3 regions of the Bradyrhizobium sp. CCBAU 21365 genome follow, and region 3 is predicted to be linked to each of the others. Evidence: predicted binding sites of a transcription regulator. Region 3 holds the regulator's gene; each other region holds the start of a gene.
What was found. The regulator PhoB, encoded in region 3, activates phosphate uptake and scavenging genes when phosphate is short. The targets are predictions, from matches to a motif close to TGTCATNNANCTGTCAT.
Positions count from the first base shown of each region.

Region 1: XI02_RS29540 (UDP-2,3-diacylglucosamine diphosphatase) is a predicted target of PhoB. The motif match lies at 6,330-6,346, and genes of this name have one in related genera.
Region 2: phnC (phosphonate ABC transporter ATP-binding protein) is a predicted target of PhoB. The motif match lies at 4,877-4,893, and genes of this name have one in related genera.

Region 1 covers NZ_CP030036.1:6,257,540-6,268,148, reverse strand. Annotated here, with positions in the region: gene murJ (murein biosynthesis integral membrane protein MurJ) at 1-9, shown strand, start outside; gene XI02_RS29570 (xanthine dehydrogenase family protein molybdopterin-binding subunit) at 138-2,447, shown strand; gene XI02_RS29565 (cytochrome c) at 2,551-2,997, shown strand; gene XI02_RS29560 (CHRD domain-containing protein) at 3,147-3,569, opposite strand; gene XI02_RS29555 (cytochrome c) at 3,735-4,670, shown strand; gene XI02_RS29550 (Lrp/AsnC ligand binding domain-containing protein) at 4,793-5,038, opposite strand; gene thiD (bifunctional hydroxymethylpyrimidine kinase/phosphomethylpyrimidine kinase) at 5,233-6,030, shown strand; gene XI02_RS29540 (UDP-2,3-diacylglucosamine diphosphatase) at 6,370-7,182, shown strand; gene XI02_RS29535 (glycosyltransferase family 1 protein) at 7,179-8,270, shown strand; gene XI02_RS29530 (threonine/serine dehydratase) at 8,327-9,316, shown strand; gene XI02_RS29525 (hypothetical protein) at 9,457-10,609, opposite strand, start outside.
Region 2 covers NZ_CP030036.1:2,827,043-2,837,651, forward strand. Annotated here, with positions in the region: gene XI02_RS12970 (aromatic ring-hydroxylating dioxygenase subunit alpha) at 25-1,155, opposite strand; gene XI02_RS12975 (LysR substrate-binding domain-containing protein) at 1,326-2,276, shown strand; gene XI02_RS12980 (DUF1045 domain-containing protein) at 2,273-2,965, opposite strand; gene XI02_RS12985 (alpha-D-ribose 1-methylphosphonate 5-triphosphate diphosphatase) at 2,975-4,147, opposite strand; gene XI02_RS12990 (chloramphenicol acetyltransferase) at 4,144-4,809, opposite strand; gene phnC (phosphonate ABC transporter ATP-binding protein) at 5,016-5,831, shown strand; gene phnD (phosphonate ABC transporter substrate-binding protein) at 5,908-6,843, shown strand; gene phnE (phosphonate ABC transporter, permease protein PhnE) at 6,918-7,802, shown strand; gene phnE (phosphonate ABC transporter, permease protein PhnE) at 7,799-8,647, shown strand; gene phnF (phosphonate metabolism transcriptional regulator PhnF) at 8,815-9,540, opposite strand; gene phnG (phosphonate C-P lyase system protein PhnG) at 9,657-10,118, shown strand; gene phnH (phosphonate C-P lyase system protein PhnH) at 10,123-10,609, shown strand, end outside.
Region 3 covers NZ_CP030036.1:1,178,308-1,188,916, forward strand. Annotated here, with positions in the region: gene XI02_RS05475 (lysylphosphatidylglycerol synthase domain-containing protein) at 1-319, shown strand, start outside; gene XI02_RS05480 (ATP-binding protein) at 404-1,717, shown strand; gene pstS (phosphate ABC transporter substrate-binding protein PstS) at 1,854-2,864, shown strand; gene pstC (phosphate ABC transporter permease subunit PstC) at 3,094-4,083, shown strand; gene pstA (phosphate ABC transporter permease PstA) at 4,088-4,933, shown strand; gene pstB (phosphate ABC transporter ATP-binding protein PstB) at 4,930-5,748, shown strand; gene phoU (phosphate signaling complex protein PhoU) at 5,851-6,567, shown strand; gene phoB (phosphate regulon transcriptional regulator PhoB) at 6,713-7,423, shown strand; gene XI02_RS05515 (GcrA family cell cycle regulator) at 7,661-8,173, opposite strand; gene XI02_RS05520 (aspartate aminotransferase family protein) at 8,661-9,869, shown strand; gene argF (ornithine carbamoyltransferase) at 9,869-10,609, shown strand, end outside.

The DNA.
Region 1 (10,609 bases), 4.4 Mb from region 3:
CGCGTATAGTTTTACCTGTCAAATCAAATGCATAGGCGGCCGCTGTGTGATAGCGCCGCGCGCGGCGGAAAGCGGTTTGCGCTTCGCCGACAACCACGCCAATATGCGCAAAACACACCAAGGCAATTGGAGAGACGATGGCAGCTCCCATCAAATTCGGCGTCGGACAAAGTGTGCGGCGCAAGGAGGACGACGCTCTGATTCGCGGCAAGGGCCGCTACACCGACGACGTCGCACCGTCTCCCGCATTGCACGCGCTGATGCTGCGCTCGCCGCACGCGCACGCGACCTACACGATCGATGCCGGCAAGGCCCGCGGCATGCCCGGCGTGGCGCTGATCCTGACCGCCGCCGACGTCGCCGAACTCGGCGGGCTGCCGTGCCTGTTCAATCTCGAGACCGATCCGTTCACCGCACCGCCTTATCCGATCCTCGCCAAGGACGAGGTGCGCCATGTCGGCGACGCGGTGGCCTTTGTGGTCGCCGACACCGTCGATCATGCCCGTGACGCGATCGAGGCGATCGACGTCAAATGGACGCCGCTGCCGGCGGCGGTCGGCCTCGTCAATGCGGTGAAGAAGGATGCGCCGCAGGTCTGGCCGGACAAGCCCGGCAATGTGCTGTTCGACGTCTCGATCGGCGACAAGAAGGCCGCCGAGGACGCGTTCGCGAAGGCGCATGCGGTGGCCGAGATCACCATCGTCAATCCGCGCGTCATCACCAATTTCATGGAGACGCGCGCTGCGGTCGCCGAATACGACGCCAAGAAGGATCATCTGACGCTGACGATCGGCAGCCAGGGCAGCCACCGCCTGCGCGAGATCCTCTGCGACATGATCCTGAAGATGCCGAAGGAGAACATGCGGGTAATCTGCCCGGATGTCGGCGGCGGCTTTGGCACCAAGCTGTTTCCCTATCGCGAATATGCGCTGATCTCGGTCGCCGCGCGCAAGCTCAAGAAGAGCATCAAATGGACGGCCGAGCGCTCCGACCATTTCATGGGCGACGCGCAGGGCCGCGACAATCTCACCACCGCGAAGATGGCGCTCGCCGAGGACGGCAAATTCCTCGGCATGGATGTCGACCTGATGGGCGACATGGGCGCCTATCTCTCGACCTTCGCGCCTTACATCCCGCATGGCGGCGCCGGCATGCTGCCGGGCCTCTACGACATCCAGGCCTTCCACTGCCGGGTCCGCACCGTGTTCACCAACACGGTGCCGGTCGATGCCTATCGCGGCGCCGGCCGCCCGGAGGCCGCCTATGTCATCGAGCGCCTGGTCGATGCCGCCGCGCGCAAGCTCGGCATGACGCCGGACTCCATCAGGCGGAAGAATTTCATTCCGCCGAAGTCGCTGCCCTACACGACCGCGACCGGCAAGGTCTACGACTCCGGCGACTTCGTCGCGCACATGAAGCGCGCGATGGAGATTGCCAACTGGAAGGAATTTCCGAAGCGCGCCAAGGCCGCCAGAAAGGACGGCCTGGTGCGGGGCATCGGCATGGCGAGCTATGTCGAGGTCTGCGGCACCATGGGCGAGGAGACCGCCAATGTGGCGCTCGATGCCAATGGCGATATCTCGGTCCTGATCGGCACGCAGTCGAGCGGGCAGGGCCACCAGACCGCCTATGCGCAGATCGTCGCCGAGCAGTTCGGCGTGCCGCCCGAGCGCGTCCATGTGCTGCAGGGCGATACCGACAAGATCGCGACCGGCCTCGGCACCGGCGGCTCGGCATCGATTCCGTCCGGCGGCGTCAGCGTGCAGCGCGCGACGCATGATCTCGGCAACAAGCTGAAGGAGCTTGCGGCGCAGGCGCTGGAAGCCGGCGCCGGCGACCTCGAAATCGCCGACGGCCGTATCCGCATCGCCGGCACCGACCGCTCGATCAGCTTTGCCGATCTCGCCAAACGCCCCGGCGGCGATACGTCGAAGATGAATGCGAGCGCGACCTTCGCCAGCGCCGACGGCACCTATCCGAACGGCACGCATCTCGCCGAGGTCGAGATCGATCCCGCCACCGGCATCATCAAGATCGTCAGCTACGTCATCGTCGACGATTTCGGCGTCACGCTCAATCCGCTGATGCTGGCGGGCCAGGTTCATGGCGGCGCGATGCAGGGCATCGGTCAGGCGCTGATGGAGCAGGCGGTGTACAGCCCGACCGACGGTCAGCTCGTCACCGGCACGTTCATGGACTATGCGCTGCCGCGCGCCTCCGACGGGCCGTCCTTCGTGTTCGAGACCCATAACGTGCCCTGCACGACCAATCCGATGGGCGTGAAGGGCGCGGGCGAGGCCGGCGCGATCGGCTCGTGCCCGGCGGTCGTCAACGCGATCGTCGAGGGGCTGCATCGCGAGTACAAGATCGACCACATCGACATGCCGGCGACGCCGGAACGGGTCTGGATCGCGATCCGCGAGGCGCAGCGCCGCCATAATCTCTGATAAATTGTCGCAGGCGGAATGAAGATTCCGCCTGCGGTGTTTTGCAAACCAGCCCGGCCGCAGATCGCGGACCGGGACAGAGCGGAATTGAGAGGTTTTGCCGATGAAGCGGATTGTCGTCGTCGCAGCGATGCTTGCGTTGAGTGCAGGGGCGGTGGTGGCCGACCAAAATCAGGTCAAGAAGACCCAGGCCATGATGAAGGACAATGGCAAGAATGCGGGCGCGCTGGCGGCGATGCTCAAGGGCGAGAAGCCCTACGACCAGGCGACCGTCAATGCCGCGCTGGCCCAGTTCGAGGACACCGCCAAGCAGCTGCCAACGCTGTTCCCGGAGAGCATGAAAGGCGTCAAGCTGGACGGCGATTACGCCCCCTCGCCGAAAATCTGGGAAGACAAGGCCGGTTTCGCGCAACAGGCTGCGAGCTTCGCCAAGGCGGTCGCCGATGCCAAGGGCAAGATCAAGGATGTCGATACGCTGAAGGCCGAACTGGGCCTGATCGGCAAGCAGTGCGGCGGCTGTCACGAGACCTATCGCCTCAAGAAGGGCTGATCGCCACTCGGCTCATCATCGTTCGATCAATGAGAAGGGCGGACGCTTTGAGGCGTCCGCCCTTTTTTGTGTCGGTCGTTTCTTGTTGGAGCGAGCTCGCGACGATTGCTTCGTGAGGATTGCTTGGTGATGGATTACTTCGTCACTTGTTATTTGGTCACTTGGCCGCGGATCTCACCGCCCGGATTGGCCGCGGTGTGAACGTTGACATAGTACTTGCCGGCGAGCAGATCGGCGGCCTGCGCGTCGGTCAATGTTGCGCTGCCTTCGACCGGGCTCGACGTCGCGTTCGGGATCGCGACTGCGACACCCGCATTCTTGCCCGCCTCGGCGGGGCCGTGGAAATGCGCGGCGGTGGCTGGACCCGACAGGCCGGAATAGGTCAGCTTCCAGCTCAGCTTCTTGGAGGCGGCGTCGTAGTCGATGTCGGCGGTGCCGGTGGCGGCGCTGGTATTCGGCGGCACTTCGCTCTTGCTGTCCAGCTTCGCCGTGAACTTCTCGGCAAAGGCCGGACCGGCGAGGGCGATGGCGGCGCCGAGCGTCAGCGTGGCAAGCAAGGTCTTGTTCGACATGGTTCTCTCCCCTTTGACGTCACAGGATGGTTGCAATCCTCAAACAGCAGTTTTTCGGATTTATTCCCCAAATGATCGTGGGTGCGGCAAATTTGATGCGAGCTTGTCCGGCTGGTTGCCATCATACTGGTCCAAGAACTGACGCGACCAATGACGGATTGGTGAATGCTGCGACGAATTTTCCTCCTGGCGATTCTGGCCGGCGTAATCGGCTTTGGCGTGTTCTGGTGGCTGACGATCCCCGCGACCGTCGCCGCCGACGCGCTGCCTGCCTATCAGCCTGACCTGGCCAATGGCCTCACAACGTTCAATGCCGGGGGATGTTCCTCCTGCCATGCCGTGCCGAAGCAGGACGACCGCACACGGCTCGGCGGTGGGCTCGCGATCCCCTCGCCATTCGGCACCTTCTATGCGCCGAACATCTCGCCCGACCCGAACGACGGCATCGGCCGCTGGAGCGAGGCCGATTTCGTCACGGCGGTCATGAAGGGCACCTCGCCATCGGGTGCGCACTATTTCCCGGCGTTTCCGTACCCGTCCTATCAGCACGCCAAGGTCAGCGATGTGCGCGACCTGTTCGCCTATCTGAAGACCTTGCCGCCGGTCGCCGGCAAGGTGCGCGACCACGATTTGCCGTTTCTCTTCAACATCAGGCGCAATGTCGGCGTCTGGAAGTTGCTGTTCATGAACGGCAAGCCGTTCATCGCGGATGCAAGCCGCTCCGCGCATTGGTATCGCGGCGCCTATCTCGTCAACAGCTTCGGCCACTGCGCCGAGTGCCACAGCCCGCGCAATGTCCTCGGCGGCATCGTCACCGCGCAGCGCTTCGCCGGTGGTCCGAATCCGGACGGCGAAGGCTGGGTGCCCAACATCACGCCGAGGGGGATCTCGGACTGGAGTGTGAAGGATATCGCCTATTTCCTCGAGAGCGGCCAGACGCCGGACGGAGACTCCGCCGGTGGGTCGATGGTGCGCGTGATCCGCAACACCTCGCAACTGTCGTCGTCCGACCGCGACGCGATCGCCGAGTACATCAAGTCGCTGCCGCCGGTCGAGGGACCGCCGAAGCCGGTGAAGAAAGAGAAGGAGAAGGAGTCGTAAAGCAGGATGAGCTTTGGTTGAACCGGCTCGCCGCGGTTTCGGTTCACCTCTCCCAAAGGCGAGGTGAACTTTCGACGCCGTTCAAGCTCGACTCAATCTCATCATGCTCTCGTGGACGCGTCCTACTTCGCGCCGAACGCCTTGAAGGTGATGATGGTGAGGGTGTCCTGGATGCCCGGGATCACCTGAACCTTCTCGTTGATGAAATGGCCGATGTCGGTGTCGTGGTCGACGTAGAACTTGACCAGAAGGTCGTAATTGCCCGCGGTGGAATAGATCTCGGACGCAATCTCGGCCTCCGCCAGCGCGTTGGCGACGGTGTAGGACTGGCCGAGCTTGCATTTGATCTGGACGAAGAAAGGAACCATCAAAGTCGTCTCCGGGGATTTCCGCGACTATAGGCCCAAAACGGGCGGCCAAGGCAAGGGGCGAGGCAAGGGGGCAAGGCGAGGCCAACTCGCGGTAAAGTCAGGCGAACTTGCCGTCGATCCGCGGCCGGGCTAGGACAGGCCATGGTCTTGTTCGCGATGGTCGCATTCGTATCAACCGCCGGTGCTGCAAGATGACGCCGGTCGCGCTCACCATTGCCGGCTCGGATTCCTCGGGCGGGGCGGGCATCCAGGCCGACCTCAAGAGCTTTGCCGCGCTCGGGGTGTATGGCGCCTCCGCGATCACGGCGCTGACTGCGCAGAACACCACGGGGGTCAGCGGCATCCATCCGGTGCCTGCGTCATTCGTCACCGCCCAGATCGATGCGGTGTTCTCCGACCTCGCGGTCGGCGCGGTCAAGATCGGCATGGTGGCACAGGCCGAGACGATCGCGGCGATCGCCGACGGGCTGATGCGCTGGGCGCCGCGCCATGTCGTGCTCGATCCGGTGATGGTCGCGACCTCGGGCGATCGGCTGCTTGCCGTCGAGGCGGTCGATGCGCTGAAGACCCTGCTGTTTCCGCTGGCCTCGCTGATCACGCCGAACCTGCCGGAAGCGGCGGCGCTGCTCAACGAACCGGTTGCCGAGAGCGAGGCCGACGTCGAGCGACAAGGCAAGCGATTGCTGGCGATGGGCTGTCGCGCGGTGCTGGTCAAGGGCGGCCACGGCCACGGCGCCGACAGCATCGACTATCTGATCGACGCCGAGCGCAGCATCGCGCTGGCTGCGCCGCGCATTGCGACCGCCAATACGCATGGCACCGGCTGCTCGCTGTCCTCGGCAATCGCAGCAGGGCTCGCGAAGGGCGAGAGCATGGAGACCTCCGTGCGCAACGCCAAGGCCTGGATCACCGAAGCAATCGCCGCTGCCGATCGTTTTGCCGTCGGCCACGGCCACGGGCCGGTGCATCACTTTCACAAATATTACTGAAGCCCGGAGCTGCGTAGCCCGGATGGAGCCAACGGGTCGCGCGAACGCGCGCCCGATGACAGGCTCCGCGAAATCCGGGAACAGATCATCCGCGGACGCAGAACCCGGATTGCGCTTCGCTCCATCCGGGCTACGCACCGCGCGGGTCGTTCCATCGCGTTACGCAGCCAACACAACGCCTCTTCCACACAGCCGCGACCGCCGATGTCGCCAGATTGTCGCACGCTGCTGTTATCCGCAGGGCAGGGGCGTACTGCTGATTCTCGTTAACTGTTTGTGGGGCTTTGGGTCACGGGGATCGTCATCGCCTTGTCACAGGAATCTGTTAGGTGCACAGGCATGGGAAGTGACTCCTTGAGTGAAGAAAGTCCAGAGCGGCACTTTCGCACTTTGTTTATCTCCGATGTCCATCTCGGAGCCCGCGGTTCGCAAGCCGACCGCCTGCTGGACTTCCTCCGCTCTCACGATGCCGACACGATCTACCTCGTTGGTGATATCGTCGACGGCTGGGCGCTGAAGTCGAACTGGTACTGGCCGCAGACCCATAACGATTTCGTGCAGAAGATGCTGCGCAAGGCGCGCAAGGGCGCCAAGGTGATCTACGTCCCGGGCAACCACGACGAGTTCCTGCGCAAATATTACGGCACGCATTTCGGCGGCATCGACGTGGTGGAGAACACCGTTCACACCGGTGCCGACGGCAAGCGCTACCTCGTGATCCACGGCGACATCTTCGACCTCGTGGTGCAGAACGCGCGCTGGCTCGCCCATCTTGGCGACAAGGCCTACGACTTCGCGATCCAGATGAATCGCTTCGTCAACTTCTTCCGCAAGATGTTCGGCGTGCCGTACTGGTCGCTGTCGCAATGGGCCAAGCTGAAGGTCAAGAAGGCGGTGAACTATATCGGCGCGTTCGAGGCGACGCTTGCCGGCGAGGCGCGGCGCCACGGCTGCGACGGCGTGATCTGCGGCCACATCCACTACGCGACGATTCATGACGAGCACGGCATCCGCTACATGAATTGCGGCGACTGGGTGGAGAGCTGCACCGCGCTCGCCGAGCACGAGGACGGCCATTTCGAGATCATCAGCTGGACCGACCCGGTGCGCCGGATCGCGCCAGCTCCGCGAGTGACGGCACGCGCTGCATGACGCATATCCTGGTCGCGACCGATGCGTGGCATCCCCAGGTCAACGGGGTTGTCCGCACGCTGACCATGATGGCACAGGCGGCGAAATCGCTCGGCGTCGAGGTGAGCTTCCTGACGCCGGACGAGTTCCGCACCTTCGCGATGCCGAGCTATCGCGATCTCCGGCTGGCGCTGCCGTACCGGGCCAAGGTCGCAAGTCTGATCGAGGCGGCGAGGCCCGACAGCATCCATATCGCGACCGAGGGCCCGATCGGGCTTGCGGTGCGCCGCTATTGCCGCAAGCGCGGCCTGCCGTTCACGACGAGCTTCCATACCCGCTTCCCCGAATACGTCTCGGCGCGGACGCCGGTCCCGGAAGCCTGGGTGTGGCGCGCGCTGCGCTGGTTCCACAGGCCGAGCCGGGCGGTGATGGCGGCGACCCCGGCGCTGGCAGCCGAGTTGCGCCAGCGCGGCTTCCGCAACGTGGTGCTGTGGTCGCGCGGCGTCGATACCGCGCTGTTCCATCCGCGCGACGTCGATCTCTGCCTGCCGCAGCCGGTCTATCTCAGCGTCGGCCGGGTGGCGGTGGAGAAGAATCTGGAGACCTTCCTCGAGCTCGATTTGCCGGGAACCAAGGTCGTGGTCGGCGACGGCCCGGCGCGGGCGGCGCTGGAGCGGAAATATCCGGACGCCGTGTTCCTCGGCGCCCGCCATGGGGAAGAATTGGCTGAGATCTACGCCGCGGCCGATGTGTTCGTTTTCCCGAGCCGGACCGATACGTTCGGTCTGGTGCTGCTTGAAGCGTTGGCGAGCGGCCTGCCGGTTGCCGCTTTTCCGGTCACCGGTCCCCGCGACGTGATCGGCGCGGCGCCGGTCGGTGTGCTCGACGAGGATCTGCGCCATGCCTGCCTCGAGGCGCTCAGCATCCCGCGGCAGGCCTGCGTCGATTTTGCCGCGCTCCACACCTGGCAGGCGTCGGCCCGGGTGTTCATCGACCGTTGCATGAACGTCCGTCCCGCGCCGCCGGATGGCGAGGGGGAGGCGTTCGAATTCGGTGCCGAAGAGCACCATTTCGCCGTCCTGCCGGCACCTCAGCCGAACTCACGCTAGTCAGGTCACGCTAAAGCGTCTTGCCCGCCAGCCCGTCGCCGCGATACAAATCGCGAATGACGGACACCGTTCTCAATCCACCCGTCGCTGCCGCGGACATCGATGCTGCCGCAAGGGTGGTTGCGCCGTTCGCGGTGCGCACGCCGCTCCTGACCTTCCCCGTTCTCAACGAACGCGTCGGCAGCCAGGTTTTCCTCAAGCCCGAAATGCTGCAGCGGACCGGATCGTTCAAGTTTCGCGGCGCCTTCAACAAGCTCGCCTCGATCCCGCAGGACAAGCGGAGCGGCGGCGTCGTCGCGTTCTCCTCGGGCAACCACGCCCAGGGCGTCGCCGCGGCGGCCAAGATCCTCAACATGCAGGCGACCATCGTGATGCCTGCGGACTCGCCGATCACCAAGCGCGAGCGCACCAAATCCTATGGCGCCGAAGTCGTGCTCTACGACCGCGATCGCGACGACCGCGAGGCGATCGCCAACGGCATTGCCGGCAAGCGCGGCGCGACCTTGGTGCGCCCCTACGACGATCCCTTCGTGATCGCGGGCCAGGGCACCGCCGGCCGCGAGATCGCCGAAGACATGGCTGCGCTCGGGCTGACGCCCGACATCGTGGTCGCGCCGGCTTCGGGCGGCGGATTGATCGCCGGCGTCGCAACCGCGGTGAAGGCGAAATATCCGCAGGCCCAGGTGATCGTCGCCGAGCCCGCGGGCTATGACGATCACGCTCTGTCGCTCAAGGTCGGGCATCGCGAGGCGCATCCAGTCGCGGCGCGGACCATCTGCGATGCGCTGATGGCGATGATGCCGGGCGAACTGACCTTCGCCATCAACAGCAAGCTGCTCGCAAATGGCGTCAACGCCACCGATGACGAAGTCGGCGCCGCCGTTGCCTTCGCCTATCGCGAGCTGAAGCTCGTGGTCGAGCCCGGCGGCGCGGTCGGGCTCGCCGCGCTGCTTGCCGGGCGGATCGATGCCAAGGGCAAGAACGTCGTTATCGTGCTGTCGGGCGGCAATGTCGACGCCGACCTGTTCGCGAAACTCGTTGCCTGACGCCGGGTTAGGCACAGATGCTGCCGCGGTACATGAGCTGGCTCACGTTGCGTGTGCAGGCCCACGGGACATGAATGCTTCGCGCGCCAGTCGTCTTGCGCGGGTCAAGCCCGGCAATGACCGGATATGAAAAGTCGAGGTTACGAGAAGAACGCGATCTTCTCGGCCTGGCTCATGCGGCGGATCGGCGCGAGTGGATCGTTGGCCGCGACGCTTGGCCTTTTCAGAAGACCGCTGGCGATGATCGTCGAGCCGAGTGAGATCTCCGCTGCGGGAGCAGCAGCCTCAACGGTGGGCGGGAGAGGCGGCGGCATCACCAGAGTTTCGGCAATCGGCGCTGCGGCCAGCGGTGACGGCTCGATCTTGACTTCGGCCCTGACCTCGACCGTCGGCGCGGGCGCCGGCTCGGGCTGAATGGCCGGCGCAACCATTTCCGGCTCGACCGCCATCGCCTCGGCGACGCCCATCGCTTCCGCGATGCGCATCTCCTCGGCGGCGCGCATTTCCTCTGCGATCGCCTCTTCGTCGATCGGATCGGGCGCACCCATCTCCATCGCGATCAGGTCGAGCACCGCCTCGTCATGGGCGTCGGCCGCCGCTTCGTCGCTGACGCGGGCGAGCTCTGCGGCCTCGGCTTCGGTCAGTGCGGCTTCAGCCTTGATCCAGGCTTCGCTCGGCTGTGGCATGACGGCCGTAGCGGCCTCGGTGCCGGGAATCGCGGCTTCGACGTTCGGCGTCGCAGCGGCTTCCTGAGGCGGCGCTGGCGGCGTGGCGGCCATATCGGGGGCTGCACTTTCAGCCACCGGTGGCGGCGCGGCGGCCGCTGCCGGCGGCTCCGCAACCGGCGCCTCGGCCACATCAGGCTCGGCCGCAGGCGTCGCCGCCTTGTCCGGATCGAACTCGCTCAGGCGGCGGGCCAGCGCAGCGAAGCCGGCATCCAGCACGGCCTTGGCATCGTCCATCGAGACCTCGGCGGCGCCGGCCTCGATCGCGCTGACCTGCGAATCGATGATGTCGCAGATCCGGCCGTCATTGCCGATCTCGCGCAACCGCCAGGAGATCTCCCTGATCACCCGCACGCCCTTGCGCACCGGCGCGAGGCTCTGCTCGAAGCTGATGCCGTCGAGCGCGGCCATGGCCGAGGCCTGGGCGGCTTCGATTGCGCCGCGCAGGGCGGCCAGCGCCTGCGCCAGCTGCTCGTCCCTGATCGCCGCTGCGGCGGCTTGCCGCTGCGCGCTGAGGCTTTCCTCGATCCGCACCACCGCATCGAGCACCATGCGGGTATCGGCATTG
Region 2 (10,609 bases), 1.6 Mb from region 3:
TCGGTCCTCAGCAGTGCGGTCGGATCAACGTGCGCCAGTACGGCTCTCGATGATCGCGGCCAGGTTCTGGTGAAAATGCCTGATCGCGCCTTCGAACAGGCCGAAGGTGAATTGGGCATTTGCCCGGGTTGCGAGCCCGCGCTGCGCCGCGCAGGCCATCTCACGGTCCTCGCCCGCGCCCGCGGTGACGAAATCGCGTCCTTGGGCGACCGCGGTGCGGCCATCTTCCGCGGCGATCTGGTTCGACAGCGTGTAGGTGACGAGCCGGGTGCGGTCCACCGCCAGCGGCTCGAGCACGGCCATTAGCCGATTGGTCGGGAAGGTCGAGAGCATCACGTTCGGAAACAAATGATAGACATGCGTCAGCATGCCGGCCGTCCTGCGCTCGCCCGGCGGTACGTTGCGCAGCTTCTCGATGCGCCGATAGGGGAAGCTGATCCGGCTGTTGCGGCCGAACGGCTCGATCACATTAAGATTGTCGTACTGCAGCGGATAGAACGTGTCCTGATGCGTCGATCGGATATGATAGCCTTCGAGGAACCCTTCAGCGACGATCTTCCAGTTGGCCTCGACCTCCTGCGCGGTGGTCGCGTACAGCTTCCAGTCGTCACCGAACAGCGTCGGCATGCCGCCGGCCTCTGATGTCGCGGCGGGATCGTCCTGCGAGACGAACACCAGGCCGTTGCGCTCGATGCAGGTGACCGGCACGAGCCCATGCGTGTCTTTGTCGAGGCCGGGAAAGCCGTAATCGTCGGGGATGCGGCGCAGCCGGCCGTCGAGACCGTAGGTCCAGCCGTGATAGCGGCAGGTGAGCGCCTTCTTGCAGCCGGCCCCGTCGACGAGTTGCACGCCGCGGTGCCGGCACGCATTACGGAAGGCGCGCGCGACGCCGTCCGCGCCACGGATCGCGACAACAGGCGTCAGCGCCGCGTCCCGCGCGACATAGGCGCCGATCTCGGCGAGCGCGGCCGACGGACAGAACGGCGTCAGCGTGCGGCGGAATACGTGTTCGATCTCGGCCGCGAAGCGATCCTGCGCCAGATAATGCGCGACGGGTTCGTGCCAGATGCCGTCGCTGAGATCGGTCGATTTGGCATCGATATGCCTGAGGATGCGGTCGACGATGGATGCTTCGTCCGCGAGCTGTGCCGTCATCGCCGTCCTCCCGCTCTGCTGGCCGGGCTTGCCGCCGGTCCGTTTCGAGGGGCAGATTCGCCCATTGCCCTGCAGGCGACAAGCGAAACGAGCCGGGTTCGGATGAATGAAATTCATGCGAACAATTTTTCCGCGCGACATCGACGGGGCCCGGCCGCTAGGATCGGCTGATGAGCAGGAACAACCCAAGGCCGGGGCGCCGGTCGCTGTCGCAAGGGAGGGAAGACCTCGCTGCTGCAAGCCTCCGGCCGGCGCATCTGCTGGCATTGCAGGCGTTCGATGTCGCAGTCAGGCTCGGCAGCTTCAAGGAGGCCGCGGGCGTGCTGAATGTCAGCGCCTCGGCGATCAGCCATCGCATTCGCAATCTCGAAATCCATCTTGGCGCCGCGCTGTTTCACCGCGCCCATCGCGCGGTCCGGCCGACCCATGCCGGCGAGAAGCTGGCGGCTGCGACCGGTCGCGCGTTTGCACTGCTGGCGCAGGCGGAATCGGCGGTCGAGGCGGCCGGCCAGCGCCGGCTACGGCTCAAGGTGCTGCCGCAGTTCGCGTCGGCTTGGCTAATCCCGCGGCTATCCTCGTTCCTCACCCGGCATTCCGAGCTCGATCTTGCGATCGAGACCTCGAACCGCAATGTCGATTTCGACGCCGAGACATTCGATGTCGGCATCAGCTTCGGGCCCGACAAGCCCGAAGGCGTCGTCGCGCATCGCTTGATGGAGGTGAGGACCGTTCCGGTCGGCGCGCCGGCGCTGGCCCGGCGGTTGAAGCTGCGCACCGCTGCCGATCTCGGCCGTGGCGTCCTGATCCATGTGACGACATTCCCCGCGGCCTGGCCGCTCTGGTTCAAGCATGCCGGCGAGCCCGTGCCGCCCGCAACGCGCGCGATCTCGGTCGACAGCTTTGTGGCCGCACTGCAGGCCGCCGAACGAGGCGCGGGCGTTGCGCTCGCGCTCGAACCCTTTATCGGGGAAAGCGAGCGGCGCGGCGCGATTCGCCGGCTCCTGCCGGTCGGCCACGTCACCGGCAGCTATTGGCTGGTTCATCCGCCGGGCGCGCAGCGCAGTCGCGCGCTGCAGACATTCAAGAAGTGGCTGCTGGCCGAGCTCGCGAAGCCAAATTAGCTCGCCCGCAGTTGCCAGCTGCCGATGATGCGGAAGCGGGATGCGCTGTCGGCCTGCTTGAGCAGCGCGATGCGGTCGATGGCCAGCGTCGCAAGCTCGATCGCCGCGAACCGCTCGCGCAGCTGGGCCACGATCGGGCCGCGCCGTTCGTCGCTCAGCCGTCCGGTCAGCGTCATGTGGAAGCGGAATTCCTCCATGGCGTAGGGATAGCCCCAACGGTCGAGATAGTCGCGTTGCCGCGCGGTGAGCTTCTCGGGCTTGCGCCGCGCGCGATCCGCGGCCGTCAGCGGGGCACGGAACGCGTCGAATTCCGCGACGCAATCGGCGGCAAGCTGTTGCAGCTCGTCCGAGCGGCCGGCCGGAATCACCGCGATGAAGCCGCTGATCGCATCGACCACCGGTTCGATCACCGGAATGCGCCGCGCGCGGCCGGCGAAGGCGGCACAGGCATCGAGAAGCTCGGCCTCGCTCCGACCGGCGGCGAGCGCGGTGGGCGCCTTCAGCGTGGCGTGGAATCCATACTTGCGCGGATCTTCGGTGACCTCGCGCCAGTCGGGCGTGACGCCATCGGGAAACGGCAGGTCGTCGCCCGACACGGCATCGTAGCCGAGCAGCGTCGAACCGAAGCGGTGCAGGGCGCTGTCGGGTGACGGCGCATAATAGATCGCGTAGCGCGGAGTGCTGGCCATGGGACCGGACTATGCCGCCGCAACCGTCTTGCGCGGTGCGAGCGAATGAACGAGGCAGCTCGCGTCCGCCAGGTGCACCAGCCGTCCGGCCGCTATCACGGCGACGATGCGCGGCCGCAGCGGCACCTTGTCGTCGACGACGATGATGTCGGCACGGCGGCCCGCGGCGAGCTCGCCGCGGTCGGCGAGCCCTGCCGCGCGCGCCGGTGCCGACGAGATCAGGTCCCAGGCCCTGGCGAGCGGCAGGATGCCATCGGCGACGAGGCGGAACGCCGCGAGCAGCTGCGCCGGATAGTAGTAGTCCGACGCCAGCACCGAGCAGAGGCCCTGTGCGATCATGTCGGATGCCTTGGTCCAGCCGGTGTGACTGCCGCCACGCACCACATTGGGCGCGCCGAACACGATGAAGTCGCCCGCATCAGCGGCGTCGCGCGCGGTCTCCTCGTTGACAGGGAATTCGGCGATCACGGCGCCGAGCGCACGAAACTCCTGGCGCATCGCCGGGCTGTTGTCGTCATGCGACAGCATGCGGATGTCGGCCGCGCGCGCAGCCGCTGCCAGTCGCGCGATCGAGGCGGGCACTTCGGGGCGGCGCGCCACGACCCGGTCGAGCATGTCGTTGACGGCCTCGACGGAGAGCCCGGTGCGCTCGGCCAGTTGGTTGCGCTTCTTCGGCTTGACGTTGCTGTGGTCGTTGAAGGCGAACAGGTCGATGCGGCCTTCGGCGAGCCATTGAATGATCTCGGCCTCGGCCTCGAGATTGTGGGTCTCGTGACGCAGGTGGAAGCGCGTGTCGGCGGCGAGCTGCGGCCGTAGCGCCTCGATCGCATCGAGCAGTTTCCGCGCATTCTCCGCGCTGCGCAGGCCGGGCTCCCACGACCAGGTCGTGCCATGGAACACGGTGGTGATGCCGTTGGCGATCGCCTGCCGGTCGCTGTCGATCAACGCCACGTCAGTCGGGAAGTCGACACTGGGGCGCGGCATCATCTGCCGCTCGAACGCATCGCCATGCAGGTCGATGATGCCGGGCAGCACCAGCAGGCCACTGGCATCGATGTGAAGCGCGGCGCGACCCTGCTCGGCGTCGAGCGCGCCGATGTCGCGGCCCGCGGTCCGCAGCGAGGTCTCGACCAGGACGCCGTCAACCAGCGTGCGCCCGCCCTCGATGAAAATGTCCGTCACGATGCGGCGCTCCGTTGTTTGGCTTGCGATTGGGATACGGCCTCGGCCTCATGCTTGTCGAGGAATTCCTCGACCGCGAGCTTGCGAAAGTCGGGCAGGACACGCCGAAGTGTTTCGTGATCCCAGTCCCACCATGCGAGCGCGGCAAGGCGGTCGGCGATCGTCTCGGAGAAGCGCCGCTTGACCGGCCGCGCCGGATTACCGGCAACGATGGTGTATGCGGGAACGTCCTTGGTCACGATCGCGCCGGCGGCGACGACAGCGCCGGTTCCGATGTTCCGTCCCGGTAACAGGATCGCACCATGCCCGATCCAGACGTCATGGCCGATATGCACGTGATGCGCACGTCGCCAGTTGAAGAAGTCGGCGTCGTCGCTCTCTCCGGGGAAATACGCGCTGGCGCGGTAGGTGAAATGCGCCTGACTAGCGCGATGCATCGGGTGGTTGCCGGGGTTGATGCGGGCCATCGCCGCGATCGAGCAGAACTTGCCGATCGAGGTGTAGGTGATCTGGCTGTCGTTCACGACGTAGGAATAGTCGCCCATGCTGACTTCAAGCAGGATCGTGCGCGCGCCGACCTCGGTATATTTGCCGAGCTTGCTCTCACGGACCGACGCAGTCGGGTCGACGGTCGGCACAACCGAGAGTGTCTTTCCGGCCATCAGAGCCTCCGCAAATGTTCAAGAATCTTGGGCTTCCGGGGATGCGTGCTCGTCATCGGGACGCTTGATGACAACATCATGACGTTGCGATGACGGCAAGGAAGCAACAAGAGAGCGGGTGTGGACGATCGCCGCACCGCAACGTTACGTCACATAACTGTAAAACGCCGGGGATAGCGATGGCCCAAACGCGGTTGGAGCATTGCATGCTGGTGGTGGAAGGTCTGACGTGCCGGTTCGGCACAATAGCCGCAGTCGACAACGCATCATTTTCGATCGCGCCGGGCAGCTTCGTCGGCGTGATCGGTCGTTCCGGCGCCGGCAAGTCGACCCTGCTGCGGATGATCAACCGTCTCGCCGATCCGACCTCGGGCCGTATCCTGTTCGAAGGCACCGACGTCACCGCCCTGCGCGGCAGGGCGCTGCGGCGATGGCGGGCGCGCTCGGCGATGATCTTTCAGCAGTTCAATCTGGTCGGCCGCCTTGACGTGCTGACCAATGTGCTGATGGGCCGGCTGGCCCAGATTCCGTCCTGGCGCTCGCTGGCGCAGGCCTGGCCGGAGCAGGACAGGGCGCTGGCGATGTCCGCGCTCGATCAGTTCGATATCGCCCCGCTCGCGGCGCAGCGCGCCGACCAGCTCTCCGGTGGCCAGCAGCAGCGCGTTGCGATCGCCCGCGCGCTGGTGCAGGAGCCCGACATCATTCTTGCCGACGAGCCGATCGCCTCGCTCGATCCGCGCAACACCAAGATCGTGATGGATGCACTGCTGCGCATCAACAAGCATTTCGGCATCACGGTGCTCTGCAACCTGCACTCGCTCGACCTGGCACGGACCTATTGCGATCGCCTGGTCGGCATGGCGGCGGGGCGGGTGGTATTCGACGGCGCCCCGGCGGCGCTGACCGACCATATCGCCCGCGAGCTTTACGATCTCGAGGCCAATGACGTCATCGGCGCAGCACCGCTGCCTGCGCCCGACGGCGCAACGGCTCCGGCGCTCGGCACCGCAGCCGCGGCCTGAGCGTCGCGCATTTTTCAATCTGCGAGGCTGGGCGTTTTGCCCGGCCAACAGGTGTAACCACAAAAGAGGGGTAGTCATGATCACTCGTCGCATCGTTCTGGCCGGCGCCGCCGTGCTGGCGTTCACCGGTTCGGCATTCGCGCAGGACTGGAAAGCAAAATATCCGGAGCTCACCTTCGCGGTGGTGCCGGCCGAGAACGCCTCCGGCGTCACCGAGCGCTGGACGCCGTTCGTGGCGTACCTGTCGAAGGAACTCGGCGTGAAGGTCACGCTGCGCATCGCCAACGACTACGCGGCCGTTATCGAAGGTCAGCGCGCCGGCAACATCCAGATCGCCAGCTACGGCTCGGCCTCGTTCGCGCGCGCCCGCCTGACCGGCGTCAAGACCGACGCCTTCGCCAACGACATCAACGCGGACGGTTCGACCGGCTATTACTCGGTATTCTTCGTCAAGGCGTCGAGCCCCTCCAAGAGCGTCGATGACCTGAAGGGCAAGAATCTCGGCCTGGTCGATCCGAACTCGACGTCGGGCAACAACGTGCCGCGCTTCGAGCTCGACAAGATGGGCATCCACGATGCGGATACCTATTTCGGCAAGGTCGTGTTCACCGGCAGCCACGAGAACGCCGTCTTGGCGCTGGCGCAGGGCACCGTCGATATGGCGGCCAATCAGTGGACCAGCGACGACGACTCCACGCTGGCCCAGATGCTGCACAAGGGCATGCTGAAGAACGCCGACGGCTCGGCGATGAAGAAGGACGATTTTCGCATCATCCACAAGTCGGCGCCGATCATCAACGGTCCCTATGCCTACAACGCCGATCTGCCGGAAGATCTGAAGGCCGCGATCGCGAAGGCCTTCTTCGACGCCCCGACCAAGGACAAGGCCGCTTTCGACCGTCTCTCCGACGGCCAGAAGAAGGGCTTCCATCCCGCCACCACCAAGGATTGGGACGGCACCATCGAGCTGATCAAGTTCGTCGACAATCTGCGCAAGAAGAAGGCGAGCTGATCGCCTGAATCACGAGGGCCGGGCTCGACAGCCCGGCCTTTTCTTCTCAACTCGAACCGGACTGGCACGCGTCGATGGCGACCGCCGTATCCATTCTTCCGGCGCAGCAACTGGCCACGCTGGAAGACGCTTACCGCAGGTCCGTCGCGCGCAAGCGGCTCAGGGCTGCGCTGGCGGTGGCCGTGTTCTGTGCGGTGCTGGTGATCGCCGCGTTCGGCGCGGAGGTGAACCTGCGCACGCTGTTCACCCATTTCGGCAACTTCGTCAGCTATTTCGACCGCATCCTGACGCTTGATTCGGGCGCGCGGGTCTGGACCGATCTTCCTGAATGGTTTTGGGGCTGGAAGAAGTGGCTGAAGATGCTCGGCGAGACTCTGCTGATCAGCTATGTCGGCACGCTGACCGGCGCGGTGTTCGCCTTTGCGCTGAATTTCTTCGCGGCCCAGAACACCTCGCCGGGACCGTGGCTGCGCTTTGTGGTGCGCCGCCTGCTGGAATTCGCCCGCACGGTGCCCGGCATCGTGTTTGCGCTGATCTTCGTGATCGCGTTCGGCCTCGGGCCGATGGCCGGCGTGCTGGCGATCGCGATTCACTCGACCGGCGCGCTCGGCAAGCTGTTCGCCGAGATCGTCGAGAATGCCGACATGAAGCCGGTCGAGGGCATCCGCTCCACCGGCGCGAGCTGGCTGTCCTGCATGCGCTTTGCCGTGCTGCCGCAGGTTTCGGCCGGCTATGCAAGCTACGCGCTGCTGCGCTTCGAGATCAATGTCCGCGAAGCCTCGGTGATGGGTTTTGTCGGCGCCGGCGGCATCGGCCAGGAACTCGTGGTCGCGATCCGCAAGTTCTATTATTCCGACGTCAGCGCCATCCTCGTCACCATCATCATCACGGTCTTCATCATCGATATCTCGACCGGCTGGCTGCGCGGCCGGCTATTCGGTAAGGAGACCCGGCGATGAGCCAGCTGCCGAAGCCGGATACGCCCGAGCTGCGCGCGAAATATCCCGACGCCTTCGACCGGCCCGCCTCGGCGCGGCTGGCGCTGCCGGCGATGATCGTGGCGGCGTTTGCGATCTTCGTGTTCGGCCTGGTCGATCTCGACTTCTCGCCGTCCAGGCTGATCGCGGGCCTCAGCCAGCTCGGTTGGATCACCATGCTGATGATCCCGCCGAATCCCGGCTCGTCGTTCCCGCTCTACATGCAGGCGCTCGGCGAGACGCTGTCGATCGCGCTGCTCGGCACCACGCTTGCCGCGCTGCTGGCGCTGCCGGTCAGCCTGCTGGCGGCGCGCAATATCATCCCCTCCAACCTGATCCGCTTTCCGGTGCGCCGCTTCCTCGATTCGATCCGCGGCGTCGACACGCTGATCTGGGCGCTGGTCTGGATCAACGTCGTCGGCCTCGGCCCGTTCGCCGGCGTGCTCGCGATCATGGTGTCCGACTTCGGCGCGTTCGGAAAGCTGTTCTCGGAGGCGATCGAGGCGGCGGATCGCAAGCAGGTCGAGGGCATCCGCGCCTCCGGCGGCAACCCGCTGCACGAGATCCGCTTCGGCCTGCTGCCGCAGGTGCTGCCCGTGATCGCCGGGCAGGTGCTCTACTTCATCGAGTCCAACACCCGTTCGGCGACCATCATCGGCATCGTCGGCGCCGGCGGCATCGGCTTGCAACTCGCCGAGCAGATCCGCGTGCTGGAATGGCAGAAGGTGTCGTTCCTGATCCTGATGATCCTGATCGCGGTTGCCGCGATCGATTTCATCTCCAGCAAGCTGCGCTTTGCGATCATCGGGCAAAGGGCGGTGGTGTAGCTTCTTCTTCGCCTCTCCCCCGCGTGCGGGCAGAGGTCGGAATTTTCGCGCAGCGCAAATTCCGGGTGAGGGGGACTCTCCGCACACTCAAAGCTTTCGAAGTCGCGGAGACAGCCCCTCACCTCAACCCTCTCCCCGCAAGAGCGGGGCGAGGGAGCAGAAGCACGTCAGCCGTTCTCGACCAGAAACTCGACGCGCTCGGCGGCGAAGCGCGAGCGCTTGGTCACCAGCGGCTGGTCCAGCATGTCGACATCGGTGGCGTCGACCACCAGCACGGGTCGTCCCAGCGGCAGGTCGAGCCGCGCGGCGTCGGTCGCATCGACGATCGCCGCGGTGATCCGGGTCGAGGCGCGGTGGTAGTCCTTGACGCCGTAATGTCCGAGCAACTTGGTCATCGAGCGAACGTTGGCGAATACGCTGCCGGCATCGGGAAACCGCTCGGCCGACAGCCAGGTGGTGGAAACGCAGATCGGCGTCCGGTCGGCGAGCCGCACCGCTTCGATCCGGATCAGTGGCGCACCGATCTTCAGGCCCAGTTCGCGTGCGATCTCGCGATTGGCAACGTCGTCGCCTGCCTCGATCAACTGGCCGCGCGGCTCGTGACCGCCGGCGCCGACGATCTCGGAAAATCGCGTGCGTGAGCGCAGGGGATAGGCGAGGCGCTGGGCTTCGACATAGGTGCCGCTGCCGCGCTCGGCGCGCACCAGGCCGCGCTCGGCCAATGCGGCGAGCGCCCGCCGCACGGTGTGCCGGTTGACCCGGTACGTCTCGGCGATCTCCATCTCGCCGGGCAGCTTTTCGCCGGCGGCAAAGCGGCCGTCAGCGATGCCGCGCTCGATGCCGTCGGCGACCTGCCGCCACAAGGCGACGCCGGAACTTTCCTGCATGCTCATGGCGCGGTGATACCAGAAATCTTTGGTTTGTCACGAAACAGTCATGGCGCTCCGCTATCAAGTTGTCTAGTATCATAGACAACTTGATCCAAGCAAGGTTGCCCAAAGGTTTGCCCATGAGTTCGACCGGACCAAACAGCAAACAGGCCCAGCGCAAGGCCGCGATGACGGTGCTGGCGCACGCCGCCGCTGCGGATATCGCCGGCAGGCTGGCGGCGATCGCGGTGCCCGCGCATGAGAACCTGCGCGAGCCGGAAAACGGCCTTGTGATGCTGCGCGGGCGGATCGGCGGCGACGGTGCGCCGTTCAATCTCGGCGAGGCGACGGTGTCGCGCGCGGCGGTGCGGCTTGCGACCGGCGAGGTCGGCTTCGGCTACACGCTCGGCCGCGACGCGCGGAAGGCGCAGATGATCGCGCTGTGCGACGCCATGGTGCAGTCGGCGGAGCTGTCCGGCGAGGTGGAGGCCAAGGTGATCGCGCCGCTGCGCGTCGCCATGAACGCTGAACGAGGCCGCAAGGCAGCGGAAACCGCGGCGACGCGGGTCGATTTCTACACGATGGTGCGCGGTGAGGGATGATGCAATGACGACGATTGCCGAAATGCCCGCGGGCTTTGCCGACAAGGTGCTGTCGGCGCAGTCGACTTTCCGTTCCGTGATGGATGCGATGGCGCGCCCGGGCAGCGTGCAGCGCGTCGCCGCGAGCGTGGGAACACCGGCCGGCATGATGCGCGGCGCGGCCGCCATCGCGCTGACGCTATTCGATCACGACACGCCGATCTGGCTTGATGCTGCGATGTCGGCGACACCGGACGTCGCCCGCTGGCTGAAGTTTCACGCCAGCGCGCCGGTGGTCACCGATTCCTCGATCGCGAGCTTCGCTTTGATCGGCGATGCCGCGAGCCTGCCGGCGCTGGAGCATTTTGCGTTCGGCAGCAGCGAATATCCTGACCGGTCGACCACGCTGATCCTGCAGGTCGACAGCCTGTCGCAGGGTCCGGCCTTCGAGCTGAAAGGGCCCGGCATCGACGGCAGCGCCGTGTTGCAGGCGATGATCAAGCCACGCGACC
Region 3 (10,609 bases):
CGTCGTGGTCGCGGTCATCTTCGTGTCGGCGACCCTGCTCGGCTTCGCCAGCCACTCCCCCGGCGGCCTCGGGGTGTTCGACGCCGCCATGCTGGTCGGCCTCTGGCAGATGGACCGCGAGGACCTGCTCGGCGGTATGCTGCTGTTCCGGCTGCTCTACTATATTGCGCCGTTCGTCATATCTGTAATCTTGCTGACGTTTCGGGAGGTTATCGTCGGCGCCCGACTCAAACGGCTGCCGCAGGCTGATTCGGGTCCCCGCGCCGAGCCGCACCATGAGGCGGTTCTGGTTCGCAAGCGCGGTGACTCCGGGGTCTGATGAAGCGGCCCGATGCCTCCCGAGGGAAGGTCGATGTGACCGCACCTGGGCGAGACATGAACCGACGGGATGAAAGCCGCCGCGATGGCAATTGACGATTCATCTTCCTCCATCTTCTCGCCCTGGCCCGACCGGTTGCGCCACTCCGCGCTGATCCTGCTTGCCGCAGCGCTGGCCTTGAGCGTGGTGGTCGCGCTCGGCGAATTGTCGCTGGTGCGCGCCAGCGCCGTGTTCGTCTGCATCGCGGCCGCGGCGCTGGTGCCATGGCGGCTGCACGATGCCGGAACCTCGCGCGAGGACGTCCGCGGCGTCAATCCGGTCGAGGCCGCCGCGGTCAGCGCGGTCGTCGCCGGCATGCCGGACCCGGCCGTGCTGCTCGATCGCGCCGGCCGCGTCATCCATCTCAACACCGCCGCGGCGCAGCTCGCGCCCGCGCTGCGTAAGAACGAACTGGCGCAATTTGCCCTGCGTTCGCCGGAGATCATCACCGCGCTGCGCGAGGCGATCGCGACCACCGAGCCGCGCCGCGCCACCTACACCGACCACGTTCCGGTCGATCGCTGGATGGAACTGGTGATCACGCCGGTGCCGGTTCCGACCCAGTTCGGCGGCACCGAGAAGTGCATGCTGATGACCTTCCACGACCTGACGCCGCTGCGCCGGGTCGAGGAGATGCGCGCCGACTTCGTCGCCAATGCCAGCCACGAGCTGCGCACGCCGCTCGCCGCCTTGTCCGGCTTCATCGACACGCTGCAGGGGCCGGCGCGCGAGGACGCGCGGGCGCGCGAGCGTTTCCTCGGCATCATGCACACCCAGGCGACCCGCATGGCGCGGCTGATCGACGATTTGCTGTCGCTGTCGCGGGTCGAGCTGTCGGCCCATGTGCGGCCCGAGGCCTCGATCGATGTCGTGCCGATCATCCGCCAGGTCGCGGACGGGCTCGAGGCACTGGCCAGCGAGCGCCAGGTCGAGATCGAGGTCGGCCTGCCTCAGGCCCCGGTCATGATCGCCGGCGACCGCGAGGAACTGCTCCGCCTGTTCGAGAACCTGATCGAGAACGCCCTCAAATACGGCGCATCCGGGGGCCGCGTCATAGTGTCGCTGAATCAGGCCGCTTCGGGCGCATCGGGCGAGGGGGCTCCCGAAATCCGTGTCATGGTACGGGATTTCGGCCCCGGCATCGCCCCGGAGCACCTGCCGCGGTTGACCGAGCGCTTCTACCGGGTCGACGTCGGCGACAGCCGTAACCAGGGCGGAACGGGCCTCGGATTATCGCTGGTGAAACATATTCTTAACCGTCATCGCGGGCGCCTTTTGATCGAGAGCGTGCCGAAGAACGGCGCCACTTTTACCGCCTGTTTTCCTCGGCCGAAGACCCCGTTACCAACCCAAAGCTAAGCGTTTTCAGCTGCTTAGCACTGTCATCCAACTGTCATCCAACCTTCGTAAAAGCAGCACCGACCGCTCCTAGATGGACCGGCGTGAGCGCGATCGGGCGCATTCGGCGCTTCGCTCACAGGATGGAGACCACCCCATGAATTTCATCAAAGCAATCGTCGCAGCCGGCATGGTCGCCGCTTCGACGTCGGCCTTCGCTGCCGATATTACCGGCGCGGGCGCGACGTTTCCGTTCCCGATCTATTCGAAGTGGGCTGACGCCTACAAGAAGGATACCGGCAATGGCCTGAACTATCAGTCGATCGGTTCCGGCGCCGGCATCAAGCAGATCCAGGCCAAGACCGTGACCTTCGGCGCCACCGACGCTCCGCTCAAGGCCGAGCAGCTCGAGAAGGACGGCCTCGTCCAGTGGCCGATGGTGATGGGCGCGATCGTTCCGGTCGTGAACGTCGAGGGCGTCAAGTCGGGCGAGCTGGTTCTCTCCGGCGAAGTGCTCGGCGACATCTATCTCGGCAAGATCACCAAGTGGAATGACGCGGCGATCGCCAAGCTCAACCCGAAGCTGACCCTGCCGGGCGATGCGATCACCGTCGTGCGCCGTTCGGATGGTTCGGGCACCACCTTCAACTTCACCGACTATCTCTCCAAGTCGAATGCCGACTGGAAGTCCAAAGTCGGTTCCGGCACCGCGGTCGAGTGGCCGGTCGGCGTCGGCGCCAAGGGCAACGAAGGCGTTGCCGGCAACATCAGCCAGACCAAGAACGCGATCGGCTATGTCGAATATGCCTACGCCAAGCAGAACAAGCTGACCTACACCGCGCTGGTCAACAAGGCCGGCAAGACCGTGCAGCCGACCATCGCCGCCTTCCAGGCCGCGGCGTCGAACGCCGACTGGGCCAAGGCTCCCGGCTACTACGTGATCCTGACCGACCAGCCGGGCGAAGCCTCCTGGCCGATCACCGCGGCGACCTTCATCCTGATGCACAAGGACTCGACCGACAAGGCGGCCTCGCAGGAAGCGCTCAAGTTCTTCAAGTACGCCTTCGAGAAGGGTGGCAAGGCGGCCGAAGAGCTCGACTACATCCCGATGCCGGACTCGGTCGTCAAGCTGATCGAGAAGACCTGGTCCTCGGACATCAAGAGCTAAGTCCGACGCTGCGACAGGACCTGTGCCGATTCGATCGCGGCACAGGTCGAGCGACCAAGACCCGGTCTCCATCACCGCGGCAACAAGCGCGGGATCGAGGCCGGGGTTCGCGCCTCAAGGGGCGTGGCTGGAACGACGACGCCCGGCCAAATGCGTCAGTGAAGATCGCTTCGGGGCGTAGCGGTTTGCGTGGCTTTTGCATACTAAAGAGGGGATTGGCGTGGCAGACATGGCTGTTCAGAGCGATGTGATGGAAGCCGCGGGACCTTACGATCGCGCCAAGGCCCTCAGCGCCTTCAAGCTCGGTGACCTCACCTTCTATTGGATCACCCGCATCTCGGCGATTTCGGTTCTGTTGATCCTCGGCGGCATCATCCTGTCGCTGATCGTCGGCGCCTGGCCGGCGATGAAGGAATACGGCTTCGCCTTCCTCTGGACGCAGCGCTGGGCGCCCTCGGCCGATCCGCCGGTGCTCGGCGCGCTCGGCCCGATCTACGGCACGCTGATCACCTCGGTCATCGCGATGCTGATCGCCATTCCGGTCGGCATCGGCATCGCCGTGTTCCTCACCGAGCTCTGCCCGCAAGTGCTGCGCCGCCCGATCGGCATCGCGATCGAGCTGCTCGCCGGCATCCCCTCGATCATCTACGGCATGTGGGGCTTCTTCGTGCTTGGCCCGTTCCTGGCGAACACGTTCCAGCCTTTCATGATCCGGATCTTCGAGGGCGTCCCGGTGCTGGGCGCGGTGTTCGCAGGCCCGCCGTCCTATCTCAGCCTGTTCAACGCCGCGCTGATCCTTGCGATCATGGTGCTGCCCTTCATCACCGCGATCTCGGTCGACGTGTTCAAGACCGTGCCGCCGGTGCTGAAGGAGGCCGCCTACGGCATGGGCTGCACCACCTGGGAAGTCGTTCGCAGCGTCGTGATCCCCTACACCCGCGTCGGGGTGATCGGCGGCATCATGCTGGCGCTCGGCCGCGCCCTCGGCGAGACCATGGCGGTGACCTTCATCATCGGCAATTCGTTCCGGATCTCGTCGTCGATCTTCGCGCCGGGCACCACGATCTCGGCGGCGATCGCTAGCGAATTCGCCGAGAGCGACGGCCTGCACCAGTCCGGCCTGATCCTGCTCGGCCTGCTGTTGTTCGTGCTGACCTTCTTCGTGCTCGCCGGCGCGCGGCTGATGCTGATGCGGCTTGAAAAGAAGGCGGGGAAGTAACGCCATGAACCCGATCTACAAATCCCGCCGCCGCAACGACATCGTCATCCGCGCGCTCTGTGTCGGCGCGGCGCTGTTCGGCGTCACCTGGCTGGCGCTGATTCTGATCACGCTGCTTTATAACGGCCTTACAGGCCTCAGCGTGCAGCTGTTCACCCAGAACACGCCGCCGCCCGGCTCGACCGAAGGCGGCCTGCTCAACGCCATCGTCGGCTCGCTCATCATGACGGTGATCGGCGTCGGCATCGGCGCGCCGCTCGGCCTGTTCGCCGGCACCTACCTCGCCGAATACGGCAAGCACGACAAGCTGACCTCGGTGATCCGCTTCATCAACGACATCCTGCTCAGCGCGCCCTCGATCATCATCGGCCTGTTCATCTATGGCGCGGTGGTGGTGCCGATGCGCGGCTTCTCGGCGATCGCAGGCAGCCTCGCGCTCGCGGTGATCGTGATCCCGGTCGTGCTGCGCACCACCGAGGACATGCTGCTCCTGGTGCCCAATCCGCTGCGCGAGGCCGCCTCCGCGCTCGGCCTGCCGCGTTCGCTGGTGATCAAGCGGATCGCCTATCGTGCGGCGCGATCGGGTCTGATCACCGGCGTGCTGCTGGCGACCGCCCGCGTCGCCGGCGAGACCGCGCCGCTGCTGTTCACCGCGCTGTCGAACCAGTTCTTCAGCCTGGATCTGACCAAGACGATGGCCAACCTGCCGGTGACCATCAACAACTTCGTGCAGAGCCCCTACGCCTACTGGAAAGAGCTGGCGTGGAGCGGTGCGCTGCTCATCACATTCACCGTGCTCGCGTTGAATATCGGCGCGCGTATCCTTGGTGCCGAAAGGGCCGCAAAATGACCGAGCTTTCCGTCTCCACGACTGCCGCGGGCCACGTTCCCCAGGTTCCGCTGCCGGAAGCGCCGCCGAAAGTCACGGTGCGCAACCTCAACTTCTATTACGGCGAGCACCACGCGCTGAAGAACATCAACCTGACGCTCGGCACCAACCGCGTCACGGCGTTCATCGGCCCGTCCGGCTGCGGCAAGTCGACCCTGCTGCGCATCTTCAACCGGATGTACGACCTCTATCCGGGCCAGCGCGCGGTCGGCCAGCTGATGCTGGACCAGACCAACATTCTCGACCCCAAGCTCGACCTCAACTTGCTGCGCGCGCGGGTCGGTATGGTGTTCCAGAAGCCGACGCCGTTCCCGATGACGATCTACGAGAACATCGCCTTCGGCATCCGCCTCTACGAGAAGATCTCGAAGTCCGAGATGGACGACCGGGTCGAGAAGGCGCTGCGCGGCGGCGCGCTGTGGAACGAGGTCAAGGACAAGCTGAACGCCTCCGGCCTGTCGCTCTCCGGCGGCCAGCAGCAGCGCCTGTGCATCGCGCGCACCGTGGCGGTGCGCCCCGAGGTGATCCTGTTCGACGAGCCGTGCTCGGCGCTCGACCCGATCTCGACCGCCAAGGTCGAGGAGCTGATCCAGGAGCTCTCCGAGGACTACACGATCGCGATCGTCACCCACAACATGCAGCAGGCGGCGCGCGTCTCCGACAAGACCGCCTTCATGTATCTCGGTGAGCTGATCGAGTTCGACGACACCAACAAGATCTTCACCTCACCGAGCGATCGGCGCACCCAGGACTACATCACCGGCCGGTTCGGCTAGAGCATGATCCGGAAAAGTGGGAACCGGTTTTCCGATCGGATCATGCTAAAATTCAGGACACGAAACCATGATCCCCGGGATCATGGTTGAGGGAGACAAGCGATGGCTTCTGAACATACCGCCAAGGCATTCGACAGCGATCTGCAGGAGTTGACGCGCCTGGTCGCCGAGATGGGCGGCCTGGTCGAGCGGATGATTACCGAGTCGGTCGACGCACTGATCCGTCGCGACGTCGCGCTCGGCAAGCGCGTGGTCGCCGCCGACATCGAGATCGACAATCTGCAGCGCAACATCGAAGAGCGCGCGGTGCTGACGATCGCGCGCCGCCAGCCGATGGCGATCGACCTGCGCGAGATCGTCAGCGCGATGCGTGTCGCGACCGACCTCGAGCGGATCGGCGACCTCGCCAAGAACATGGGCAAGCGCGTCGCGGCGCTGGAGAGCGATTTCCAGCCGCTGAAGCTGATCCGCGGCCTCGAGCACATGACCGACCTCGTGCTGTCGCAGGTCAAGTCGGTGCTCGACGCCTACGCCGCGCACGACCTGCCGGCGGCGATGAACGTCTGGAAGGGCGACGAGGAGGTCGATGCGATCTGCACCTCGCTGTTCCGCGAACTGCTCACCTACATGATGGAAGATCCGCGCAACATCTCGTTCTGCATCCATCTGATGTTCTGCGCCAAGAACATCGAGCGGATCGGCGATCACGCCACCAATATCGCCGAGACCGTGTTCTACATGATCGAGGGCCAGCAGATCACCGACAAGCGCCCGAAGGGGGACATGACCACTTTTGCCACCACGGTGCCGGGCAACTGAGGCATGATCGGCAAGTGCGGGACCGGCAAGAGCGAAACTGGATGATCCTCGCGACAAATCGTTTCCGCGGGGACTATGCTCAAGGAAGTAAGCGTTTCGGTTTGCGTCTGGGCAACGGATCACCACAGAGAAAGAACTTAAACCGATGAGCGCACGCATTCTGGTAGTCGAAGACGAGGAAGCGCTGACGACGCTGTTGCGCTACAACCTCGATGCGGAAGGCTACGATGTCGAGACGGTGGGGCGCGGCGACGATGCCGACACGAGGCTGAAGGAGCGCGTTCCCGACCTCGTGGTCCTCGACTGGATGCTGCCGGGCCTGTCCGGCATCGAGCTGTGCCGTCGCCTGCGGGCGCGGCCCGAGACCAAGCAGCTTCCGATCATCATGCTGACCGCGCGCGGCGAAGAAAGCGAGCGCGTGCGCGGACTTGCCACCGGCGCCGACGATTACATCGTCAAGCCGTTCTCGGTGCCGGAACTGCTGGCGCGGGTGAAGGGCCTGTTGCGCCGCGCGAGCCCGGAGCGGCTTGCGACCGTGCTGACCTATGGCGACATCGAGCTCGACCGCGAGAAGCGCCGCGTGGCGCGCTCCGGCCGCCCGATCGATCTCGGGCCGACCGAGTATCGCCTGCTCGAATTCTTCCTCGAGCATCCCGGCCGCGTGTTCAGCCGCGAGCAGCTGCTCGACAGCGTCTGGGGCCGCGACATCTACATCGATGAGCGCACCGTCGACGTGCATATCGGCCGCCTGCGCAAGCTGCTCAATCCGGGCCGCGAGCAGGATCCGATCCGCACCGTGCGCGGCGCCGGCTACGCGCTCGACGACCGCTTTGCCAAGGCCGAGCCGCAGCCGTAACGGGCGCGTGGCCATCGCAAGCCGCATCACCGGCGTCGTCCCGGCGAAAGCCGGGACCCATACGCCGCGGCCGGCGTAATCGGCACGTGGCCAGACGGCTTTCTAACAACACGCATTAGTGGTTATGGGTCCCGGCTTTCGCCGGGACGACGCCGGTGATGTAATGGGCTACGGACAAAAAAAATCCCCGCTTTCGCGGGGATTTGTTTTTGAGTTCTTCCGTCTTTTCCCGAGTGCTCACTTGATCTGCGGTTTCGCCGACGGCCGGCGGCGATCGGCGGCGGGCTGGTAGGCGACGCGCGAGTGATGCGCGCAATAGGGCAGGCCGGCGAGCGCCTTGCCGCCGCAGAAGAAGAATTCCGGGCTCGAGGGATCGCCGACCGGCCAGTGACAGGTGGCCTCGTTGAGCTCGAGCAGCGACAGCCGCTGGCTCATCGGCACCACATTGTCGTAGGAGATCGGATCGGGCTCCATCTCGACCTCGAAGGCGTGCGCCAGCGCGGTGTTGCCGCGCGACACCGGCCGCGCTACCCGCATCATGTGCTGGGCGGGGCGGGCCTTGCGCTGCCGCGGCGCGGCCGTGGAGGGTGCCTTGGCGCGGCCGGAGAGGCCGAGCCGATGCACTTTGCCGATCACGGCGTTTCGCGTCACATTGCCAAGTTCCGCCGCGATCTGGCTGGCCGACAGGCCAGACTCCCAGAGCTTCTTCAGCTGCTCGACGCGATCGTCGGACCAGGTCAATACAGTCATCGCATTCTTCCCTTCGCGTAGCGCCGGCCAATCATTGGAGCGGCGCTGCGAGCCAATCTGGACAAATATCCCTGCGGCCAGAATCCCTTAGCCCTCGCCGGGCACGGTGTTGCGCCCGAACGTTTACGCGAGACACGAAGGCTACTTAGAGGGTCCAGTACCGCCGCACGAGATGTCGTACCCGACAGGCCAAACGCTACAATATGGCGTGACTCTGGCGCAAGAGTCCGCGGCCGTGCGTCCACATGTTCCCACACAGTTAAGCATCGCGATGAGGCTTTTCCACCGCACCGGAATGCTCCGGATTGCGCTCGTTTCGCATTGCAGGAAGGCCACTTCGTGGCGATTGACACTTACCGACCGCAGCATAGAATGCCCGCCACGTGCCGCCCGCAAAGGCGGCCGTTTTGTTTTCCGAAGCTGGCCGTTGCTGCGCTGGCGTCAAGGCGCGCGGCAATTGTCGGCTTAAAAACCGTCAGTGAACGCCATGACCAACGCTGCCACGTCGCATCTGCTCCCCGTCTTCGCCAGGGTCGATCTCGGCTTCGAGCGCGGTGAGGGCGCCTGGCTGATCGCAACCAACGGCGACCGTTATCTCGATTTCACCTCGGGCGTCGCGGTCAACGCGCTCGGGCACGCGCATCCGCATCTGGTCAAGGCGCTGCAGGAACAGGCGACCAAGCTCTGGCACATGTCGAACCTGTTCAAGAGCCCGGACGGCGAGGCGCTTGCCGCGCGGCTGTGCGAGCAGAGCTTTGCCGACTTCGTGTTCTTCTGCAATTCCGGCGCCGAAGCGATGGAGGGCGTGATCAAGCTGGTCCGCCACTATCACTTCTCCAAGGGCCATGGCGAGCGCTACCGCATCATCACCTTCGAGGGCGCCTTCCACGGCCGCACGCTGGGCACGCTGGCGGCGACCGGCTCGACGAAATATCTCGAAGGCTTCGGCCCGCCGATGGACGGCTTCGACCAGGTGCCGCATGGCGACATCGAGGCGGTGAAGAAGGCGATCGGCCCGCACACCGCCGGCATCCTGATCGAGCCGGTGCAGGGCGAGGGCGGCGTGCGCTCGGCGCCGCAGGCGTTCTTCAAGGCGCTGCGCGCGCTCTGCGACGAGCACGGCCTGCTGCTCGCCTTCGACGAGGTGCAGACCGGCATGGGCCGCACCGGCGAGCTGTTCGCCTACAAGCGCACGGGCGTCACGCCGGATGTGATGTCGCTGGCCAAGGCGCTCGGCGGCGGTTTCCCGATCGGCGCGGTGCTGGCGACCGCGAAAGCGGCCGAAGGCATGGCGCCCGGCTCGCACGGCTCGACCTTCGGCGGCAATCCGCTCGCGGTCGCCGCCGCCAATGCCGTGCTCGACGTCATGCTGAAACCCGGCTTCTTCGAACATGTGCAGAAGATGTCGCTCTTGCTCAAGCAGAAGCTCGCTTCCGTCGTCGACCGCTATCCCGGCGTGCTGTCGGAGGTGCGCGGCGAGGGGCTGTTGATCGGCGTCAAGGCGGTGGTGCCGTCGGGTGACCTGATCGCAGCACTGCGCAACGAGAAGCTGCTCACCGTCGGTGCCGGCGACAATGTGGTGCGGTTCCTGGCGCCGCTGATCGTGACCGAGACCGAGATCGATACGTCGATCACCGCGCTCGAGCGCGCGTGCTCTGTACTGTCGGCGGCGCAGCCGAAGAAGGCGGCGGGATAATGAGCAAGCCGGTCCGTCACTTCCTCGATATCAACGAGCTGCCGCTCGGCGAGCTGCGCAACATGCTGTCCGCCGGCGCCGCCATGAAGGCGAAGCTGAAGGCGCACGAGAAGGGCAGGAAGCCGCTCGAAGGCAAGACGCTGGCGATGATCTTCGAGCGCCCGTCGACCCGCACAAGGGTGTCGTTCGACGTCGGCATGCGCCAGCTCGGCGGTGAATCCATCATGCTGACCGGTGCCGAGATGCAGCTCGGCCGCGGTGAGACCATCGCCGACACCGCACGCGTGCTGTCGCGCTATGTCGATGCGATCATGATCCGCATCCTCAACCATGACGCGCTGCTCGAGCTCGCTGCCCACGCCACCGTCCCCGTCATCAACGGCCTGACCCGGCGTTCGCATCCCTGCCAGGTGATGGCCGACCTCATGACCTATGAGGAAAATCGCGGCTCGATCGAAGGCAAGACCGTGGCCTGGACCGGCGACGACAACAACGTGCTGGCCTCCTGGGCGCATGCCGCCGAGCGGTTCAAGTTCCAGCTCAATGTCGCGACCCCGCCGGAACTGTCGCCGAAGAAGCCGATGCGCGACTGGATCAAGGCGACCGGCGCGCCGATCATGCTCGGCAGCGATCCGGAAGCCGCCGTGCGCGGCGCCGACTGCGTCGTCACCGACACCTGGGTGTCGATGGGCGACAAGGAGGGCGAGCACCGCCACAACGTGCTGCGGCCCTATCAGGTC